Regions from separate parts of the Paenibacillus sp. UASWS1643 genome, predicted to be linked through region 3. Evidence: riboswitches for the same ligand, from Rfam matches in the RefSeq annotation. Region 3 holds a riboswitch; each other region holds the start of a gene.
The links. A riboswitch is a leader RNA that binds a small molecule or an ion and turns the genes downstream of it on or off. The one in region 3 is predicted to bind thiamine pyrophosphate.
Positions count from the first base shown of each region.

Region 1 (5,363 bases), on a different contig from region 3:
CTTTATCATAAGCCTTATACGCTGCCCCACCGGTAATGTTAACCGTTCCAGCCGACTTCAATGTCAGTGCATCCTCGCCCACGTCCTGCCAGACTACATTCGATATATTACAGTTGCCATAACAGTGAACACCATCAGCAGCTGGTGATCCAATGTTTACGTTTTTGAGCGTGGCCCCTGCCTCCAGACGGAAGACTGGCTTCTGATTTTCTGCTTGAGATCCGTCGCCCAGTGTGGAAGGATTGGCTACAAATGTTTTACCTTGGCCGTCATAGGTCGTGCCCTTTGGAACCACAATGGTTGAATTTACAACGGTAGGTGCAGCCGCAGCCGGAACGGCACCAAATATAGAAGCAACCAAACCAGCGGACAGCAACAACGTCAACATTTTTTTCATTACTTTATTCCTCCCTTATTCTCTCGTTATTTGGTATTGTACAAGCCTGAGCTTGTCCTGGAAGATCGTCAGAGGTGCACCTCTGTCCGACCCACAACCTAATCCTACCAAATAAGGAAGGTGACTAGAATAATCATTAGATCAGATATATTATGACATCGCACAATGCCTGTTATATCCGCATTTTTTGCATGCCAGGTCTATCAAGCAATATGCTCATATCAACCTCTGGTATGCTCATTTGTAACGTATGTACCCCTCACTTGAATACCCGATAACAAAGAAAGACCACTACATTTGTCTCCAAATGTGTGATCTGAATGGCTCCTAGCTTGCTTATATAAGATGTCAGGCTCCAAATCTCTGACGATAACCGCACTTTCGACACAACTCTTCCACAGCTTCCCGCCTGGAGAAGCCATATACCAGATTGTTCGCTCGCTCACCCTCAATAATCTCCGAGAATGACTTCTCGTGCACATTACCCAGGTTAATTACACCCTCGCCATCGAGACAGCATGGAACCACCGTTCCATCCACAAGCACAGCTGCCTGACCACGCAATGCATGGCAGAAGCCTTTGCCGTCATCTTCAGGTGCATCCAGACTTGGCCACTGGAACTCATGGTCCTGATTCAGGTATACATTCGGGGCAATTTTGACCCCGCTGCCTGGAACTACTTTTTCCTCAATGCGGAAGTCCAGATTGAACTCACGTTCCAATACTTCAAGGGTCTCCCGATTTCGATTCATCTGAGCATTTGTGAAGTTATCTTGCGTCAGATTCCACAGTCGGAATGAGATGATGACATTGTGCTTAACGGCCTCGTGTACAAAGGACAAAATGTTGCTCAGGTATCCGTCACGGTCGGTTGAACCTTCATGCCCATCGAAGCTGTGCAGGGAGAAATTCATCTGCCGCAGTGCCGGTTTGCCAAGCAATTTATGCTGAGTCTTGGGCAATAGTGTACCATTCGTTGTAATGTTCACCTTGAGTCCCTTCTCATGTGCGGAATCGAGCAACAGATCTATTTTGGGATGCAACAAGGGTTCACCTTTGACATGTAGATAAATATGATTGGTGTGTGGTTTAACTTGTTCCAGTATATTGTTGAAGACTTCAGGGTCAATGAATCCTTTGGCACGCTGCGTCTGTGGACAGAAGCTGCAAGCCAGATTGCAGATACTCGTGATCTCAATATATACTTTTTTGAACGTTTTCAACTTGGGTCCCCATTCTGCCTAGGAGGGAGAACAATCCCACCTGCATTTTGTGATCCGGCCTATACGGGCCATCCCTATTATATCGGGTTCATGAGCCGAGGTAAATCAGAGAACTGGTTTATCTGGTTGTGTCAAAATGATTTGGCTAGTGCCAAATTTACAGATTCAATCGCATGAATACGTGTTGTATCAAATAATGGAACTTCTGAATCCTCTACTTTTACTAATAATCCAATTTCGGTGCAACCTAATATGATCCCCTCAGCTCCATCATCAACTAGCCTTTGGATCACCTTTTTATAATAATCCCTTGATAAGGGCTCAATTTTCCCTAAACATAATTCCTCATATATTATTTTATTGATAACTTTTCTATCCTCTTCATTCGGTATCAAAACCTTAATACCATTAAATTCAATTCGTTTTTTATAAAAGTCTTGTTCCATCGTATATTTTGTGCCGAGTAAACCAACCATACTTATTTTGGACTTATGAATTTGATTTGCTGTTGAATCAGCAATATGTACAATGGGTAAACGCACTTTTTCTTCAATATGTTTAATCACTTTATGCATCGTATTTGTACAAATTACAATCATTTCTGCTCCTGCCTTTTCCAAAGACTGAGCAGCATTCCCTAATAATTCACCAGCACTTTCCCAATCACCTTCAGCTTGATAACGCTCGATTTCTTCAAAATCCACGCTATATAAAATGCATTTGGCTGAATGAAGTCCTCCCAATTTATTTTTCACTTCTTCATTAATAATTCGATAATATTCTAACGATGACTCCCAGCTCATTCCACCAATAAGACCAATCGTTTTCATATACACTCCCCCTTCCATTTAATACATTCCGAAAGCAGCATATAGAAATTTAATAGATATTGTACCGTATCTATCTGATTAAATAAACCTGCCCCAGTAAGAGGAATAGAGGGACCTGGAGCAATTCCGGCAACGGCTTATTGCTTCTACCCGAATGATCTGGCTGTACAATCCGAATAATCTGACCGGACCATTTTCACGACTGCTTGGTTTACTCAATCATATTCCCTCCCATGTCGTAATTGTCTTGGACGAAGCGTATTATGAATCCGCAGAAAGCCAAGATCAGTACTCACATTCTTTCCGAGCGCCCCCTTTACATTCCACTTGCATGTGATATATGCTGAACACACAACTGCATATCTTGAACATTGCACTAGGGGAGCCTTACGGCTGAGACGAATCGAATGATTCGGACCCTTTGAACCTGATCTGGATCATACCAGCGGAGGGAAGTGGAGCGGCCTTTCAGTAAGCGGATTTTTTCATGTTGATAATGAAATTTAATGTGAATTGAACTTACAGACCCACTCATTTCTCCGGAAATGGGTGGGTCTTTTTCGCGTTCTGCGGGCAGATCAGAAGGTGTAATTAAAGATCCCGCAGTTTGAAGTTGAATTTGGAATAACAAGGGGGGACAAAACGAGATGGATAATAACATAACCATTCACAACATGAGCTACGCTTTCCCGGGAAAAAGGGATTCCCCCGTGCTCTCCAATGTGTCGATGCGTGTAGCCAACGGCGAATTCGTCTCGCTTATCGGCTCCAGCGGCTCCGGTAAAAGCACCCTTTTCAAGCTGCTGGCAGGCCTGCTTGAGCCAACCCATGGAACCATTGAAATTCCTTGGGTCCCTGAAGGAAAGCGACTGGGGCAGGTGGCCTACATGCCACAAAAGGACCTCCTGTTATCCTGGCGAACCGTCATGGAGAATTGCATGCTCCCCGCTGAACTTGCTCCAGAACGGCAGGATAAGGGAAGAATTCGCGCGGACATTCTGGCTGGGCTCGACAGATTTGGCCTATCCGGCTACGCGAATGCTTACCCAGACGAGCTGTCGGGTGGCATGCGCCAGCGTGTCGCGCTGCTTCGTACTTTGCTGACAGGTGGCCAACTCATGCTGCTGGATGAACCATTCGGCGCACTCGATGCCTTAACCAAACGGGAGATGCATCGCTGGTTGTTGGAACTGTGGGAAGGCCTGGGCAAGACCGTGTTGTTCATTACGCATGACATTGAAGAGGCGCTGCTGCTCAGTGATCGGATTATCCTGTTAACCCCGGGGCGCCAGGGCCAACAGCTACAGGATTTGACGGTACCTTTGCCACGTCCAAGACATTCGGACATGATCTACGAACCGGCGCTCGTTCAGATGAGACGACGACTGGAGGAACAATTGCATGCGAGAAGGTAACTTGGGAGACTGCATGAAGGATAGCGTAAGGCGTTGGCTTGCCCGTTATGGTCTGTTTCTTTGGCTCCTGCTCTTGCTGCTTGCCTTCTGGGAATGGATTGTGCGTATGGGATGGGTGCCCTCCTTCATCATTCCAGCCCCAACGGCGATTGCCAGCTCCCTGTATGAGCATCGCTACCTCCTGCTGGCTACACATCTGCCTGCTACCTTGATGGAGGTTGTCGTTGGTTTTGGCTTGTCCATAGTGACTGGAATTACGCTAGCGACAGGCATGCATATGAACCGATCGATTGAAAAGGCCTTGTATCCCTTCATCGTAATCAGTCAGACGATCCCGCTGATTGCCCTGTCCCCCGTCTTCATCCTATGGTTTGGCTACACGCTGTGGAGCAAAGTCGCCGTGGTGTTCCTGATCGCCTTCTTCCCCATTGTGGTCAGTACCTACGATGGACTTCGCCAAGGCGATCCAGAGCAGCGTGAACTGCTGCTCACCATGGGTGCCAGCAAGTGGGATATTTTTTGCAAACTCCAGATTCCACTTGCACTTCCCTCTTTTTTCTCGGGGCTAAAGATGTCTGTGGTGTACTGCGTGGTTGGGGCAACGATTGGCGAATGGCTCGGTGGCAGCAAAGGTCTCGGATACTTCAGCCGCCGCATGTCCAGCAACATGAACACGGATGCGATGTTTGCAGCTATTGTGCTGTTATCCCTGCTCGGGATCGTTTTGTTTGTACTGATTGCCTGGCTGGAGAAACGGTTTAGCATCCAGCGTCATCGTCAATGGAGGCAAAAGAAAAGTTGAATGATCTTCGAGAGAAACTTGATTTAAGTATAGGAATTACGGTTTCCAAAACATACTTATGTACAATTTCAGCAGCAAACTTCAATCAGTACATTGTCACATTGTCGTTAACATGCTGTTGCCCATTTTCTACAAATCAAAACGATGAAATGAGGAACTTCATTTATGAATAACAAAGGTATATACTCCCTGCTTCCCATCATGCTCATTAGCCTTTTGCTGATAGTCAGTGGGTGCAGCACCACGAATACCAGCAATAACACGCCAACAACAGACTCTGCAACCAATGCACAACAAACAGACAAGTCTGCAACCGAACCAGCATCAGACGCCAAAGATAAACTGTCCATCATGCTCGACTGGTACCCGAATGCAGTACACTCCTTCATCTATGTGGCTCAGGAAAAAGGGTACTTCGCAGACCAAGGTCTGGATGTCGAAATTCAGATGCCTGCGGATACCAATGATTCACTCAAACTTGTTGCTGCCGGTAAAATTGATCTGGCTCTAAGTTACCAGCCCCAAATCTTGCTCGCACGTGGCGAGAACATTCCTGTACGATCTATTGCTGCTGTTGTTCGGCATCCACTTATGCATCTGTTGACCGAAGCAAATGGTAACGTGAGCTCACCCAAAGATCTTGACGGAAAAACTGTCGGTTATTCGTCGATTCCGCTGTATGAAGCGATGCTTCG
Region 1 covers NZ_VXKZ01000113.1:388,288-393,650, forward strand. Annotated here, with positions in the region: gene FE296_RS21950 (pectate lyase) at 1-397, opposite strand, end outside; gene FE296_RS21955 (radical SAM/SPASM domain-containing protein) at 746-1,621, opposite strand; gene FE296_RS21960 (aspartate/glutamate racemase family protein) at 1,753-2,451, opposite strand; gene FE296_RS32910 (hypothetical protein) at 2,530-2,670, opposite strand; TPP riboswitch at 2,820-2,922, shown strand; gene FE296_RS21965 (ABC transporter ATP-binding protein) at 3,099-3,866, shown strand; gene FE296_RS21970 (ABC transporter permease) at 3,853-4,668, shown strand; gene FE296_RS21975 (ABC transporter substrate-binding protein) at 4,834-5,363, shown strand, end outside.
Region 1: linked by a shared signal. The riboswitch ahead of FE296_RS21965 (ABC transporter ATP-binding protein) and the one ahead of thiC (phosphomethylpyrimidine synthase ThiC) in region 3 are both predicted to bind thiamine pyrophosphate.

Region 2 (5,363 bases), on a different contig from region 3:
TAATTATTGGAAATTTTTAAGTGCTATCCAAAAAACTATAATCTATTTATCTTGATGTTAATCCGTTCAGAAATACTTAGACCAAATCATGAGGAGGAATTTTATGAAACGGTTAGGTCAATGGAATATAACGGCCTTGGTTCTTGTGCTGGTACTCGCCATGTTTCCATTTTCGAATGTCTCACATGCAGCCAAGGCAGTTACAGAAGTGGAAGGAGGTCATTTGAGCACAAACTTTGAAGACGGTACACTTCAGGGATGGACTCCACGTACAGGTAACGAAAGGCTGACAGTGACACAACAGGAAGCACACGAAGGTCAGTCCAGTATGCTGCTGGAACCCGATCGGCAGCGTGAAGATTGCCAAAACAGAATGGAATACATGGCACAAGATCACCGGAAAATTTCAGTATAACGATGACCCCACTAAATTGAATCTGTTCATCGAAACACCCTACATCTCTGAAGATAGCGTAGATACGTTATCGTTCTATGTGGATGATGTATCGCTGGCAGTTGGAAGGCGCATATGGACAACTGCTCACAAAACACTTTAACAGCTTGACCGCAACCTATGAGATGAAACCGAAGTACATGTCTCCTTCCGAAGGTGTTTATGAGTTCGAGGCAGCCGATCAATATGTTCAATTCGCCGAGGAACATGGTATGGGCGTACGCGCACATGCGTTGTTGTGGCATATTGATGCTGCAGAGTGGATGTTCAAGGATCCTCGGGGTAACCCTGCGAGTCGAGAATTACTACTTGCCCGGATTCAGGATTATGTTGAGACCGTCATGACCCGATACAAAGGTAAGATCTATGCCTGGGATGTGGTAAACGAGGCGATTGCGGATAGCAATGGTGATGCCAACGGTTTACGTAAAAGTCCCTTTTATGAACTAATCGGTCCGGATTACATTGAGAAAACCTATGAATTCGCCCGTGCAGCCGATCCGGATGTCAAATTATACTACAACGAATACTTCACGGAAATCCCTGAGAAAAGAGAGCATATGTATCGGTTGGTCAAACGACTGAAAGAGAAAGGGCTCATCGATGGTGTGGGTTTGCAATCTCACTATAACCTGGAATCCCCGCCCATCAAGGAAATTGAAAAAACGATCAACATGTTCGCCGAACTTGGATTGGATATTCCGATCACGGAACTGGATGTTGATAGCGGAATTCCATTTGGTGAAGAGATGTCCGATGAAGTTGCGGTAAGGCAGGCGCATCGATATAAGGAAATGTTGGATTTGTACAAAAAACACAAAGATCACATTTCTTCAGTTACCTTATGGGGACTCCAAGATGAGAAGTCTTACAACAACCAGGCTATGCTGTTTGATTCAGCCCTGAAGGCCAAAAAAGCATACTGGGGACTCGTGGATGAATCCAGCTTGCCTGTGTTGACATAGAGAGCCGTCTCACTTTCGGGTAAACCGGATATCAGGTTGAATTGTCCATTCCATGGGGTGGTATCCAAGCCGGTTCAGAATATGAAGCCGGATTGGATATCCGTGTGACTGATGGCGGTACAAATGGGACACAACCTTATAATCCACTGTACTGGAATGATCGAACACAATCTCAGGAGCAAGATACAAGCAAATACGACGTGATTCAACTCGTCCCTATGCCAAATCTGCACAAGCTGTGCAAGGGATTGTTCAGATTGATGGGAAGAAAGACGCCCTATGGAATAAGGCTGTACCATTTGAAGTAAAACGGTTGAATGAGAGCGAAGGTGCAGAGGGGGGGCCTCACCCGGACGCCTTGTAAGTGCTGTGAAGAAAACAAATAAAGGATATCTCGTAGTAGCCAGAATTCAATTGCATTCACTGACGCCCAAAACAGGAAATGTTCTCGGTTTCGAGCTCCAAATTGACGACAACCAGGGCGGAGGTAAGCAGAACGTAGCCAAATGGAATGATAAGACCAATGAAAGCTGGAGAAATACTTCCCAGTACGGAATACTCACTTTTGTCGGAAAGAACAAACACGGGCATTAAACCATTGGCAGTAGTTGCAAGAATAGAAACCATCATAACAGTGGCTAAAACTCAACCATTGTTGTGATGGTTTTCATCATTTAAATACGTCACTCAAACTGATTATGGGGGATACAATCTGCCTTGACTATATTTAACAGCCCTTGATATACTAAATGGATGTTATTTTCTCTTTTATGCGGATAAGAAAGCAATCAACTACATACAACCGTTTGCGAGGGAGCCTTAACCGGCTGAGAGGGTGTTAAACCGACCTTACCTGATTTGGATAATGCCAACGTAGGGATGCAACGATGAAACGCTGTACTTGGGTAGCTCATGCGAACCCCCTTGTTTTAGTGTATTTGTCTGCGAAACATCCTATGGATGTTTCGTTTTTTTGTTTTAAAATACATACGTACATTATGAATTGGAGGGACATATGTTGACTATTTCAGAGAGACTATATCAGGCAGCACAGCCTGTGTGGAAGGAATGTCTTGAGCATCCCTTTGTTAAAGGAATCGGAGATGGTTCCTTACCGGTCGAACAATTTCGTTATTATTTGCTGCAAGACTACTTGTACCTGTATGATTATGCCCGTGTATTTGCACTAGGTATCGTCAAGTCGCACGACCCCAAATTGATGCAGTTTTTTAGTAAAAACGTAGATAACATCTTGAATGGCGAAATGAAAATTCATCGTTCTTATATGGAGCGATTAGGAATTACAGAGGATCATGTTTTTCAGGTAAAACCTGCACTGAAAAATGCAGCTTACACTAACTATATGCTTTCTGTTTCCCATGCGGGTGGCATAGCAGAAGTACTTGTATCCATTCTGGCCTGCTCATGGAGCTATGCAGAGATTGGTCAAGTTCTTTCCCAAAAGCCAGGTGCAGCTGATCATCCTTTTTATGGTGAGTGGATCACAGGATATGCTTCCTCTGAATACAACAGCAGCAATCAATCCCTTGTGACGTTAACGGATAAGTTATTAGAAGATTGTAGCGAGGAAACGTACCAACGGATGGAGGATATTTTCGTGATGTGCAGTCGCTTTGAGCTTGATTTTTGGGAGATGTCATGGAGGATGGAAAATAAGTAGAATACGTAAAGGAACGGTTGTATAAGCGTGTTTCGTGACGATGCCGAAAAAAGGGCGGATTGTATCCGCCTTTTATTATTATTGAAATTCTTGATACAGGAACATTTTGTTCTCTTGGCTAAAATCAAAAAGGGTGTCAGGACGGTATGTTCATAGCAGTCTGAATGTTTTTCAGATCGAGCTGAATTTGCTCTGCAATATGGTAAGGGTGGTATAGGCCATGCTGCACCATGTAATTTGATATCTTTTCATAAGAGTCTATGGCTTCATCGAGCTGTTTCATCAAAATTTGCTTGATTTCGGGGGTGGCACATTCGGTCACAGCCATGGCGTAGTTTCTGACGCTGCTCTTGGCGTTCATCAAAAAATCCATTGCGATCACGTCATCGGTCAGCGTATTAAGACCAGTCATGTGTTCTAATATTGGGTTCATTTTTTATCTCCTATACAGTCGCTTTAGACAGCACTCCACCGAGCTCCTGAAGCTGCTGTTGTGATAATGTTGCATCTTGTTGCAAAATTTGCTTGAGCTCCGGGTCGGTTACCAGAGCTTGCATGGTCTTGGATTTAGTCATGCAAACCGTCTTGAACGCAGCTATTTCATGTACCTCGAGCATCTCATGCAAAGCGTAAGTGGAATCCATTCAGATTGTCCTCCCATGTATCTATTCATATTTAAGGCTTTAAGATGACTTTAATGCAATCGTCCGTTTTTGTATCGAACACTTCATAGCCCCGCTTGGCCTCGCTGAGCGGAATGACGTGTGTAACAATGTCCCCAGGGTCCACTTTGCCAGACGTAACCAACTCGTACATATATGGCATGTAGTGAATTACCGGGGCTTGTCCGGAACGAATATTCACGTTTCGCTGCATGATGTCTCCGAGCGGGAATCCGTTATAACGTCCGCCGTATACCCCAGTGACTTGAATGGTGCCGCCTTTGCGGACCGCCTGAGATGCAATGATAAATGCGCTCATGGTGCCGCCTTGCAGTTTCATACCGCTGGCCAGAAATTCAAGATCGCTCATCTTGCCGTCCATTCCTACCGCATCGATAACAACATCGGCGCCGCCTTTGGTCATTTCCTTGAGAGTGTTCCCAATATTCTTATCCTGTTCGAAGTTTACGATTTCCACATTGTTTGTTCGCTTTGCATGCTTTAAGCGGTAATCGACATAGTCGACGGCTATGACCCGCTTAGCTCCTTTCAGCCAGCAAAATTTCTGGGCCAGGAGTCCGACCGGACCGCATCCGAGCACGATGACCGTATCTCCATTCTTTACACCGGCGTTATCTACGCTCCAGAATGCTGTCGTCATGGCATCGGCAATCAAGCTTAGCTTTTCGTCAGGTTGTTCGCAGTTTTCGGGAATCTTGAAGTGGGTAAAATTGGCGAACGGGACCCGTAAATACTCGGCTTGCCCGCCAGGATATCCACCGGTCGTTCCGGAGTATCCGAAATATGCGCCCATATCCCCGTGTTGGTTTGACTCGTCACATTGGCTTTCCAGCTGATTTTTGCAAAAAAAGCATTCACCGCATGCGATGTTAAACGGAATGATCACACGGTCACCTTTCTTTACCTTTGTTACGCCGGGGCCTACCTCTTCTACGATCCCCATCGGTTCATGTCCGATGACATAGTTCTCCTGAAGGTTAGGGATCATCCCGTGAATAAGGTGGAGGTCGGAACCGCAAATGGCTGAACTGGTGATCTTTACGATCATATCGTCCGGTTTCACGATCTTCGCATCCGGCACCTCTTTGACCACGACGTTTTTAATCCCTTGATACGTTACCGCCTTCATGCGTTATGTCCTCCAATATGTTCATCTGGGGTCTGATCAAACATCCCTTTACGGGATGTATCATCCGGGAACAGATTCATCTGCCCAATCATCACCGTATTGTTCGCCGAAAGCTGGTCGAGTTGATATTGTTCGTTCAGCTCGTAAGGATGGAACCACTTTTTGCGAATCATGAGCTCCGAGATTTCTTGGTGCATAGCAATCCCTTGTTTAAGATGAGTGTGCAAAAGGGCTCTAACATCCGGTGAAACCGTTTCCGTCAAGGCGATGGACAAATTACGCACACCTTCCTTGGCACGAACAAGGAAGTCCATGGCAAAAGTCATATCTGCCATCTCCGGCATATTTAATGAGTTAATCGGATCTAAATAATCGGTATTCATCTGAGTTCCCCTTAATGTGTTATAGGTGTCGGATTATTTGGAACGGGTACTTGAAAAGGAGCTCTTGC
Region 2 covers NZ_VXKZ01000115.1:732,509-737,871, reverse strand. Annotated here, with positions in the region: gene FE296_RS27665 (carbohydrate binding domain-containing protein) at 104-415, shown strand; gene FE296_RS27660 (endo-1,4-beta-xylanase) at 493-1,419, shown strand; partial or broken gene FE296_RS27655 (hypothetical protein) at 1,455-1,727, shown strand; partial or broken gene FE296_RS27650 (sugar-binding protein) at 1,780-2,013, shown strand; TPP riboswitch at 2,220-2,317, shown strand; gene tenA (thiaminase II) at 2,435-3,100, shown strand; gene FE296_RS27640 (spore coat protein) at 3,237-3,533, opposite strand; gene FE296_RS27635 (hypothetical protein) at 3,544-3,744, opposite strand; gene FE296_RS27630 (zinc-dependent alcohol dehydrogenase) at 3,776-4,912, opposite strand; gene FE296_RS27625 (spore coat protein) at 4,909-5,295, opposite strand; gene FE296_RS27620 (spore gernimation protein GerQ) at 5,307-5,363, opposite strand, start outside.
Region 2: linked by a shared signal. The riboswitch ahead of tenA (thiaminase II) and the one ahead of thiC (phosphomethylpyrimidine synthase ThiC) in region 3 are both predicted to bind thiamine pyrophosphate.

Region 3 (5,363 bases):
GAAGGAACGATGGCACGGGTGAATCAGGCGTTACAGCAAGAGGATGGAAGTGGGCAGCTACACGTTTCCCAGACAGCTCAGACGGAAGCGATGTGCATCCCAGGGACATTCGAGCTGATCATGCGTGGAGATCAGCAAGGGTATCTCGAAGCGGTACGTGAAGGCTTACAGCAGATCGCTGAAAATTATCCGGGTAAAGCGGTAGTGGCAGCCCAACTGTCTATGGCTCCCGCAGCTGCACAGGTTACAGCAGACACAGGCATTGCGATCCATAGTCCGCTGGCATTGCTTGCGGAGTATTTGGAGAAGAATTTGGGTGTGGTTCGACAGTAGTAGCGGATTTGGAGTGACATATTACACTCACTAAAAAAATGTGAACCTACTATATTGGCTCCTTTTGCAAAATAAAAACGCTCTCGAAGAAGGGCATTTCAAATGGTATAATCACTATGTACAGCCAATTTGTGGTGGGAAATAGGCTTGCCTCCAGTGGGAGGTGATCCTATGAACTTCTCTTTTAACGACGTAATCGTGTTCGCGATGTTAATTATTGCGCTTCTGACATACATCGATCGTAAAAAGAAGTGACCCGCCACAGGTTGACGGCCTGACGGGTCACTTCATCTGAACTTGCTGCACTCGGAGGAATACCCACCGCAAATGCTGTGCAGGAGTAGCCATTGGCCTGGCTACTCTTATTGGTGTTTACTTACATTCATTTTATTAAACATCTGCTAGACAATCAACCATAATGCTGATAAAAAGTATCAGGAAGCTGATCAATAAGATGAAGAAGACGATATGATAGCAGTATTCTCACCTTCAAACGATGTCAGACTGCCCAGCTTGCGCTGTAACGGCGCCTAGGACCGTGTCCGATATTCCTCGGCCTTTTCCTGCATGCCCGCTGCTACAGCCTCATTCTCGGACAATCCTTTATCCGCAGCAAAGGCCCGAATGTCCTGCGTGATGCGCATACTACAGAACTTCGGTCCGCACATGGAGCAGAAATGAGCTTCTTTGGCTCCTTCTGCTGGCAGCGTCTCATCATGGTAGGACAGCGCACGTTCAGGGTCCAATGACAGGTTGAACTGGTCACGCCAGCGGAACTCGAAGCGTGCCTTGGACAATGCGTCATCCCGGCGTTGAGCACGTGGATGGCCTTTCGCCAGATCGGCGGCGTGGGCCGCGATCTTGTAGGCGATGACCCCTTCCCGCACATCATCCTTGTTGGGCAGGCCCAAATGTTCTTTTGGCGTAACATAACAGAGCATGGACGTGCCAAACCAGCCAATCATGGCTGCCCCAATGGCAGACGTGATGTGATCATATCCTGGCGCAATGTCGGTCGTTAGCGGCCCAAGTGTGTAGAACGGTGCTTCTTTACAGATCTCCATCTGTAGATCCACATTCTCTTTGATCTTATGCATCGGCACATGACCCGGGCCTTCGATCATCACCTGCACATCATGTTTCCATGCGATCTGCGTCAGTTCCCCAAGCGTAGCCAGTTCTGCCATCTGAGCTTCGTCATTGGCATCGTAGATACTGCCTGGACGAAGTCCATCTCCCAGCGAAAACGCCACATCATACCTTTTCATAATCTCGCAGATTTCTTCAAAATGGGTGTACAAAAAATTCTCCTGATGATGCGCAAGGCACCATGCTGCCATAATGGACCCACCGCGAGACACAATGCCTGTCATCCGCTTGGCGGTCATCGGGATATAACGCAGCAGCACGCCTGCATGAATCGTAAAGTAGTCCACACCCTGCTCTGCCTGCTCTATGAGTGTGTCACGGTACAACTCCCAGGTCAGCGCCTCAGCTTCGCCATTCACCTTCTCCAGCGCTTGATACAGCGGTACCGTACCAATGGGCACAGGAGAATTACGGATGATCCATTCCCGGGTGGTATGAATGTTTTTGCCTGTGGACAGATCCATCACCGTATCCGATCCCCAGCGTACTGCCCAAGTCATCTTCTCCACCTCTTCCTCGATGGAAGAGGATACGGCAGAGTTCCCTATGTTGGCATTGATCTTCACGTGAAAATGACGACCGATCAACATCGGCTCACTCTCTGGGTGATTGATGTTGGATGGCAAAATGGCCCGTCCACTCGCCAGCTCCTGCCTCACAAATTCCGGTTCCACGCCTTCACGAATGGCGGCGAATTCCATCTCTGCCGTGATGACTCCCTGTCTCGCGTAGTGCATCTGGGTCACACAGCGTCCTGGCTGTGCTCGCAAGGGTTTGCCACGTAATCCGGGATACTCTTCGGTGCCGGCTTTCTTCCCTCCGGGCTTCAGTCCGTTATCCTCCGGTTTAACCGTACGGCCCTGATAAGCTTCGACATCGCCACGCTCTGTGATCCAACGGGTTCGCAGGGCTGGCAGACCTGCACGGATATCCGCATGAAATGCGGGATCGGTCATGGGGCCGCTCGTATCGTAGACACGCAGCGGTTCGTTATGCTCCACCCCTTGGGGAGTATTCGTGTCATGAAGGGCTATCTCACGCTCCGGTACAGCAATGTCCGGCCGTGAGCCCTGAATGTAGACTTTGCGGCTACCCGGAAAGGGCTGAACCCGTCCGGCCGCTCCTGTTTCTTTTTCCACCTGCTGATCGTTATGTTCCTGTTCCATCGCTTGTTGTCCCGTTTGATTTCCTGTACTCATGTTCGCTTGTCTCCTCCTCAGTGTTCATCGCTTGTTTGGTTGGTATCTTCATTAGCTCGCTTACGTACCTGTCCCAAATCATGCGCAATGCAGAGAAGAAAGAGCGATCCTACGCCAGACCAGGAGAGACACTTTTCATGTACAGTTAACAACAGAACGGAGGTTACCACAGATCATGGATCTATGGTGACTTCTCTCTCATCATCCAAGCCCAATTTCGCAGGTTATTGAAAAAGAAGTCGATGGAGTACGTGCTATATCGCCCGTTCACTGTATATAAAAAAGCCGGTCCCCGAAGGAACCGACTTTTAATGTCCATCACCAATAATGCACCTTCATGCAGCTCCTTAACGGAGCCCTACAAGGGTCACATCATGTGGTGGTTGTGGTCATATCGCCGATTACTTCCCTACGCTGGTATGATCCAGATCAGGTGCAAAGGGTCCGGAATCTCATGCGATTCCGTCTCAGTCCGGACAGTTCGGACTCCCCCAGTAACGTTAACAAGTTGCGGCACACACATGCCGCCGTTCATATTCATTGAAGCTGGCCCCGCTGGGCCGTCCATTACAGAGTAGCGCAACCGGAACATAAAAACAACCTTTATATTCCAGAACACCAACTCAATTTGGAGAAAAACCTTACATCAGCATCAGGATAACATGAGTCCCATCTGCGTAGCAGCATCCTTCAACACTGGTGCGTATTCATGCAATGTCTCCTGCGAAAGTCGGCTGACAGGTCCTGAGACCGAGAGCGCAGCTGCAATATTGCCTCTGCGATCCATAATCGGCACCGATACCGCCGCAGCTCCCGGCTCACGTTCCTCGTAACTCGTGGCATATCCGTTATCCCGGATGTCTCCCATCTGTGCCAAATACACCGCTGGATCGATAAACACCGGCCATTCCGGCCCGTTCATCAGTTCTTCACGATCCTCGTCCGTGGCAAACGCCATCAAGACTTTGCTGGAAGCGCCCACAGACAGCGGGAGTCTAACACCGACGGGAGCGACTCGACGAATCGCCTGATCACTTTGCACAGCCTGAATCCGTATCCGTTCACTGCCATCACGCAGGTACAGACTCACGGTCTCCCCCAATCGATCTCTCAGTCGCTCCATCGCAGGCAACAGTAGAATAGCGGGATCATCACTGCGAGACATATGAGCCGACAGTTCCCAGATTCGGATGCCAAGTCGGTACTTCTCTGTTGCTGCATCGCGGATCACGAACCCTCGATCCTCCAGCGTAGCCATCAAACGATGTACTGTACTTTTGTGCAGGCCGATCTGACTGGCAATTTCGGTGAGTCCCAGATCACTGCGTGTGGTAAAACATAATAATATATCCAGCGCCCGTTCTACAGCCCGGACGGTTAACTTGCGATCTTCCATGGCATGATGCCCTCCTCATGTTTCATCACATGAAACTTGGTTACATAAATTATATGAGAAACGGTCTCATCTGTAAACCAAAAAGAGCCAAAATCGAAATAGGCCAATGTGTAAATTTTTCCTTTTTATAAGACTTAATCCCCTGTAATTTACACACTAAGGTAATGTTACCCATATATCTTAAGAACTATATAACAATTGCGTAACAAATGCCCTCAATCAATTGACTTTGACTATACTGGAACATACGATAAAGATATATTACATTAAGATATCGCTCTGAAGCAGGCTCTGAAATCGACACAATTCTCTTTTCATGTCGTTGTTATCTTCAACTGAACTTCAAAGGAGGGGCATTCATGTATCAAACATCCCAGAGCGAAGCCCCGCTGCAAACAAAAGTGTCCGATCTGCCCTCTTCCCTATCACCGAGGCTGATTCGGTTCAAACATATTATCGTAGCGTTGCTGCTCTCCGTTGTATTTTTTCTACTGTTTTGTTTTATTGCACTGCATGGTTACATCGCATGGGTATTATCCAATCCAACGGTAGCACCAGTCTTCTCCAATCCGATGCAGGCCAAGAACATGAAGTACGAAGACATCACGTTCCCGGCAGCAGATGGCAGCCGAACGATGCAGGGTTGGTATATACCTGCTGACAATGCTGCAAGCAAAACGATTATTTTCAGTCACGGCTATGGTGCCAATCGTGAAGAAACATGGGTACCCATGTATGACCTGGCACACTATGCCCATCAACTTGGGTTTAACGTGGTCATGTTCGATTATGGCTTCGCCTCACAGGTGAACAAAGCTGTAGCCACAGGTGGCAAAGCTGAGTCACAGCAATTGCTGGGTGCAATCCAGTTCGCCAAGCAGCGCGGTGCGCAGGAACTGGTTGTCTGGGGTTTCTCCATGGGTGCCGGTACGGCGCTACAAACTGGACTTATTACGAAAGAAGTGGATGCAATGATTCTGGACAGTGCGTTCCTGCTGGAGCCAGATACGCTGTACCACAACATTCACAACCAGATCGATCTCCCGCGTCAGCCTACACTGGAGATCATGAAGCTGTTGTTCCCTGTTCTGAATGGTACCGGATTGCAACAGATCCCGTATCAGGAAGTGAAAAAGGAAGATTATCCGTTCCCGATTTTCTTCATCCATGGTACAGAGGACGAGAAGGCGCCTTATCCAATTGCGGAGCAACTCGCCGCCAACCAGACCAATCCGTACTCCGATGTATGGATTGTCCAGGATGCGCATCATGAGTTGATCTTCCGG
Region 3 covers NZ_VXKZ01000092.1:75,903-81,265, forward strand. Annotated here, with positions in the region: gene FE296_RS03840 (aspartate/glutamate racemase family protein) at 1-333, shown strand, start outside; gene thiC (phosphomethylpyrimidine synthase ThiC) at 864-2,648, opposite strand; TPP riboswitch at 3,071-3,184, opposite strand; gene FE296_RS03850 (IclR family transcriptional regulator) at 3,334-4,077, opposite strand; gene FE296_RS03855 (alpha/beta hydrolase) at 4,437-5,363, shown strand, end outside.

Region 4 (5,363 bases), on a different contig from region 3:
TAATCTGGCCTGGCCTTCCTTGCCAAGTGGCGCGTACCGTTCCTGTCTGGAATAACGATCGGCCTGCTCGGAAGATGTTATTTGATCTGTCATGTATGAACCATTCCTTCCACCGGACTACTGGCTGCTGCATAACGCTTTACGGGAATCATGCCTGCCTCATATGCCAATCTACCCGCTTCTACCCCCAATCGCATCGCTTTAGCCATGCTCACTGGATCCCCTGATCCGGATACGGCTGTATTTAACAATACGCCATCTGCACCAAGTTCCATCGCATGAGCAGCATCTTTTGGGGAGCGTAATCCTGCATCCACAATTACAGGTACAACAGCCTGCTCAATGATGATCTCAAGGTTATAGGGATTGATGATGCCTCTGCCAGCTCCGATGGGAGAAGCGCCAGGCATTACAGCATGTACGCCAAGCAATTGTAGCCTTTTGGCCAGAATGACATCATCTGAAATATAAGGCAATACTGTGAAGCCCTTTTCAAGCAAAATTTCGCAAGCCTTGTACGTTTCAATCGGATCTGGGAGTAACGTCATTCCATCTCCGATGACTTCGACTTTTATCATATCACAAAGTCCTGAAGCCCGCGCAAGCTCGGCAATCCGCACCGCCTCTTCCGCATTTGAAGCTCCAGCCGTATTCGGAAGAAGAGTGTATTTGTCCAGATCCAACGTATCCAGGAAATGTTTCTGGTTACGTTCCTCCAGATTCAGACGACGAACAGCAAAGGTTAAAACTTCCGTTTCAGATGCTTCCACAGCCTGACTTTGCACTTCCAGATCCGAAAACTTGCCTGTTCCGAGCAACAATCTGGACTCAAACGTATATTTACCAATGTTCAACATCATCAACCGCCTCCTACAAAATGTACAATCTCAATTCGATCGCCTTCTCTTAATGCAGTCGTTTCATGATACTCACGGGTTAAAATATGCTTGTTCAGCTCTACAACTACAGTCTTGACTTGCAGATCAAAAGATTTAAGCAGTTTATCCACACGATTCAATCTGTCTTCAATCTCCATCCGTTGTCCATTAACGATGATATTCACTGCACCACTCCCTTTCTGTTCAATCGCTCCGGACTCAGCGCCTCAATTCCGAGTTCTTCTGAGCTTTTGCCAGCGAGCAACTCCGCGATAAGCCTGCCTGTTATCGCACTAAGCAAGATACCGTTGCGGTAATGCCCAAAGGCGGCGAACAGCCCGGGTATATTCTTGCAAGCACCTATATAAGGCAATCCATCTGGAGTTGCTGGTCTTACGCCTGCCCACGCTCGTATAAATTGTGCTTCTTTCATCCCGGGCACCCAGTGGGTAGCCGCTGTTAGCAGCTTTTGAACACCCTGTACAGAAACGTTCAAATCCGTTCTGCCTGGCAGACTGGTTGCCCCAAGCCAAACTTCACCATTGGCTTTGGGAACAATATAGATATCCTCTGCATACACCGTTCTGTCAGGTCTGTACCCTGCATGTTCATCTGAGAACTGAACGGCGGCTATTTCACCTTTCACCGACCACACAGGCAAGCTCAGATTTACATGTCTCATCAACTCTTCACTCTGTAATCCAGCCGCTATAATGACATGTTTGCATTTCATCTCACCGATCGATGTGGAGATCCCCTGCACGCCGTGTTCGTTTGCTTGCACACGTATATCCTGTATGCCCTCCATAACCCGTGCTCCCAATGCTTGAGCGGATTCGGCGTATGCCTTCGTTAGATGGACTGGAAGTATTTCACTCTCGTAAGGTCTGTAATAGGCTCCATACGTATCTCTGTTGAGCCATGATGCCTCATGTTGTACAACGGAACGATCCCACCACACCTCATCAGCAGAAGTAGACAACGCAAACTTCCGATTGTCCTTATAACTACTTAATTCACTGTATGAACGAAAAGGAGTTAGGAATCCCTGGCATTGCAGACCAGTCTCTACCTCACTGAGTGTAGCCATTAGCAATTGTTGCTCGATAAGTAATTGTCTACTCTGCCTGGCAAGCTTAGCCATCAAAGGATGAGCAAAATCCTCACTATCTGCCGCTAGCATTCCAGCCGCCGCGCATGAAGTGCCTCCTGCAATCGCCGAACGCTCCAGCAACAGCACATCCTGTCCACGGGAAGCAAGCTCATATGCGATTGCACAACCAACAACGCCTCCACCTACAATAATCGTTTCTGCATGAAACTTATCCGATTTATCAGTAATGATCTTCTTCATCCTCTCATCTCCTTGATTCAGCGCCTCAGACTTTCTTTAGCAACGATAGCCTGCCTTAATAATGCAGCCGACCGATCCGGGGAATCGCTCGCCCATACATTCGAGATCACAGCGGCTCCCTGTGCGCCTGCAGAGCGAATCGCCTGAATGTTTCCCGGCTCAATGCCCCCGATCGCAATGACAGGAATGGAGACACCCCTGCACACTTCAGCCAGAGCATATAATCCTCTTGGTTCAAGACCAGGCTTACTGTTGGTTGTGTAGACATGCCCGAAGAAAAGGTAATCGGCTCCCCGTTCTTCAGCGATTTTTGCCTCAACGATTGAATGAACAGATACACCCAGACGAAGGCGCTGCACATTGCCTATAACAGCAGGATTATAATTTCGTATCGCATCTTGCCCCCAATGTACACCGCCATAGATGTCATTCTGTGAAGGCAGCTCTGAACCATTGATAACGATGCGACAAGATGGAACGCCAACGCTACGCAGACTTTCAGCCCAACCAATCTTGTCTTGCCATGTGAGTTGTTTTTCTCGTATGTGAATATAGTCCACCCAAGACCAAACGTCCTTTGCAGCTTTTACAAAAGATGCTTGATCCCCTGCACCCCTAGATACAACATGCAATTCAAATGATTCTTGAACATGTTCATGAGAAATTACCGTACTGTTCATCTCCTTCCAGGCGGAATACTATGAAAACACAAAAAAGCCACTCCCGTAGGGGGTGGCTGCGTGTTAATTATAGGACCAGATGACTGACTGAAGCATACAGTTCATTTCGTGCAATAAAGCTATAGACCTTATAGCCTTAACGTTATACACGCAACTGCATGTTTCAATTCGTTAAGCAGACGGTTGAAATCCTTTCGAATTGCCGTTGCTCACGTCATTCACTGAAACGCGCTCGCCACTTCCCTACGCTGGTATGATCCAGATCAGGTGCAAAGGGTCCGGAATCGCATTCTTCCATCTCAGCCGCATCGTGCGGCCCCCCTAGTGTTCATATGAAGTTGTAGCCTATGTTACCATAGACGGATTTTTTTGTCACCGTCATTTCTGTTAAACATTGTCTTGAATCTCTAGTTTTTCTCAGACCATTCTTCGACATTCCATGTTTTGGTAACCCAACCCTCGTAGAAATCAGGTTCATGAGATACAAGTAACACCGTTCCCTTGAATTCTTGCAAAGCACGCTGCAACTCCGCTTTGGCTGTGACATCGAGATGGTTTGTCGGCTCATCGAATAAAATCCAGTTGCTTTCACGCATCAAGAGTTTGCATAAACGAACCTTGGCTTGCTCTCCACCACTCAGCATGTTAAGCGGACGGGTAATGTGCTCATTTTTCAATCCACAGCGAGCGAGATGACCCCGGACCTCATTCTGGGTCAAATGTGAAAACTCATTCCAGACATCCTCGATGGGCGTGATATTCCCAGCACGAACTTCCTGCTCAAAATAGGCCGTTTCGAGATAATCTCCCAAAAAGGTCTTTCCACTGAGTGGAGATATTTTTCCCAGGATGGTTTTCAACAGCGTTGATTTACCGACACCATTACAACCTACGATGGCAATTTTCTCACCACGTTCAATCGTCATCGTCATTTTGGGCAGCAAAGGATACGTATATCCAATTTCGAAATCAATACCCTCAAAGACCGTTTTGCTACTCGCGCGGGCATCCTTGAATTTGAACGTTGGTTTAGCCGCCTCATCTGGACGATCAATACGTTCAATTCTGTCCAGCTGTTTCTCCCGGCTCTTCGCTCGACCTGAAGTTGAAGCACGTGCCTTGTTACGCTGAATGAAATCTTCCTGCTTCTTGATGTACTCTTGCTGCTTCTCGTACGCATCAATATGCTGGGCTTTATTCATATCAGCCATCTCAAGGAACTTGTTATAGTTCGCTGCATATCTCGTTAATTTGGCAAATTCCAAATGATAAATGACATTTACGACTTCATTCATGAATTCCGTGTCATGGGAGATTAAGAGAAACGCATGCGGGTAGTCCTTCAGGTACCGTGACAGCCATTCAATGTGCTCTACATCCAGATAGTTGGTCGGCTCATCCAGCAAAAGAGCTGTAGGTTTCTCAAGCAGAAGCTTGGCAAGAAGCACCTTGGTACGTTGTCCACCACTTAGAGCTGCGACATCTCGATCAAGACCAATTGCGGACAAACCAAGACCATTGGCCATTTCTTCCACTTTTACGTCAATCAGATAAAAGTCGCCCTGTTCCAGTTGTTCCTGAATATCGCCCATCTCTTCCAGCAACTGCTCCAGCTTATCTGGATCTGCATCTGCCATCTGGTCCGTTATATTCATCATTTCTTTTTCTAATTCAAGCAACGGAAGGAATGCATCCTTAAGCACGTCACGAATCGTTTTGCCTGGCGTAAGCTTCGTGTGCTGATCCAGATATCCATAACGGACCTTAGGTGTCCATTCCACTTTTCCACTATCTTTAAGCAATTTACCGGTAAGGATGTTCATTAATGTGGATTTACCCACACCATTGGCACCAACAAGTCCTACGCGCTCTCCGGCAAGTAAACGAAACGATACATTTTTAAATAACGTGCGATCTCCAAAATTGTGACTTACGTTCTCTACTGACAATAAACTCATAAGATGAGGTTGCTCCTATCTATTAGACATTACTTTTGTTATTGTTCCGAAACCCTATTCTAGCACAGGTCCCGTCTTTTCTGAAAGTAATGTAAACAGTTCAAGAACCTCTTACATAATTTTGTCATACAGGCTACCCTAACGATTAGAGCATTTATATTCGAAATAGCCTTGTGCAGCTGCTTGTCTTGCGTCTGTAAACACCTCTTCAGCACGGTAACCATTACCACATGTGGAGGGATAATAGTACCTGATACCCGTTAAAGGATCTCCCCCACCTACTATGGCCGTTTTCTTCACAAGTCTGCCTCCACCGATCGCATAATTGTTGATCTTTTGGTCACCCACACCTATACCTTGGATAAAGGCCATAATCCCTGTATCGTTAATGGAGTTGTACCAATCTTCCTGCGCAATCAGGGGCATCGTAAACGTATAGGAAATACCGTTCTTTCTGGCAAACTCATTATGGCGGTTAATCACATCAGCCAGA
Region 4 covers NZ_VXKZ01000115.1:80,517-85,879, reverse strand. Annotated here, with positions in the region: gene FE296_RS25035 (ThiF family adenylyltransferase) at 1-93, opposite strand, end outside; gene FE296_RS25030 (thiazole synthase) at 90-857, opposite strand; gene thiS (sulfur carrier protein ThiS) at 860-1,063, opposite strand; gene thiO (glycine oxidase ThiO) at 1,060-2,232, opposite strand; gene FE296_RS25015 (thiamine phosphate synthase) at 2,250-2,912, opposite strand; TPP riboswitch at 3,136-3,245, opposite strand; gene FE296_RS25010 (ABC-F family ATP-binding cassette domain-containing protein) at 3,320-4,870, opposite strand; gene FE296_RS25005 (hypothetical protein) at 5,009-5,363, opposite strand, start outside.
Region 4: linked by a shared signal. The riboswitch ahead of FE296_RS25015 (thiamine phosphate synthase) and the one ahead of thiC (phosphomethylpyrimidine synthase ThiC) in region 3 are both predicted to bind thiamine pyrophosphate.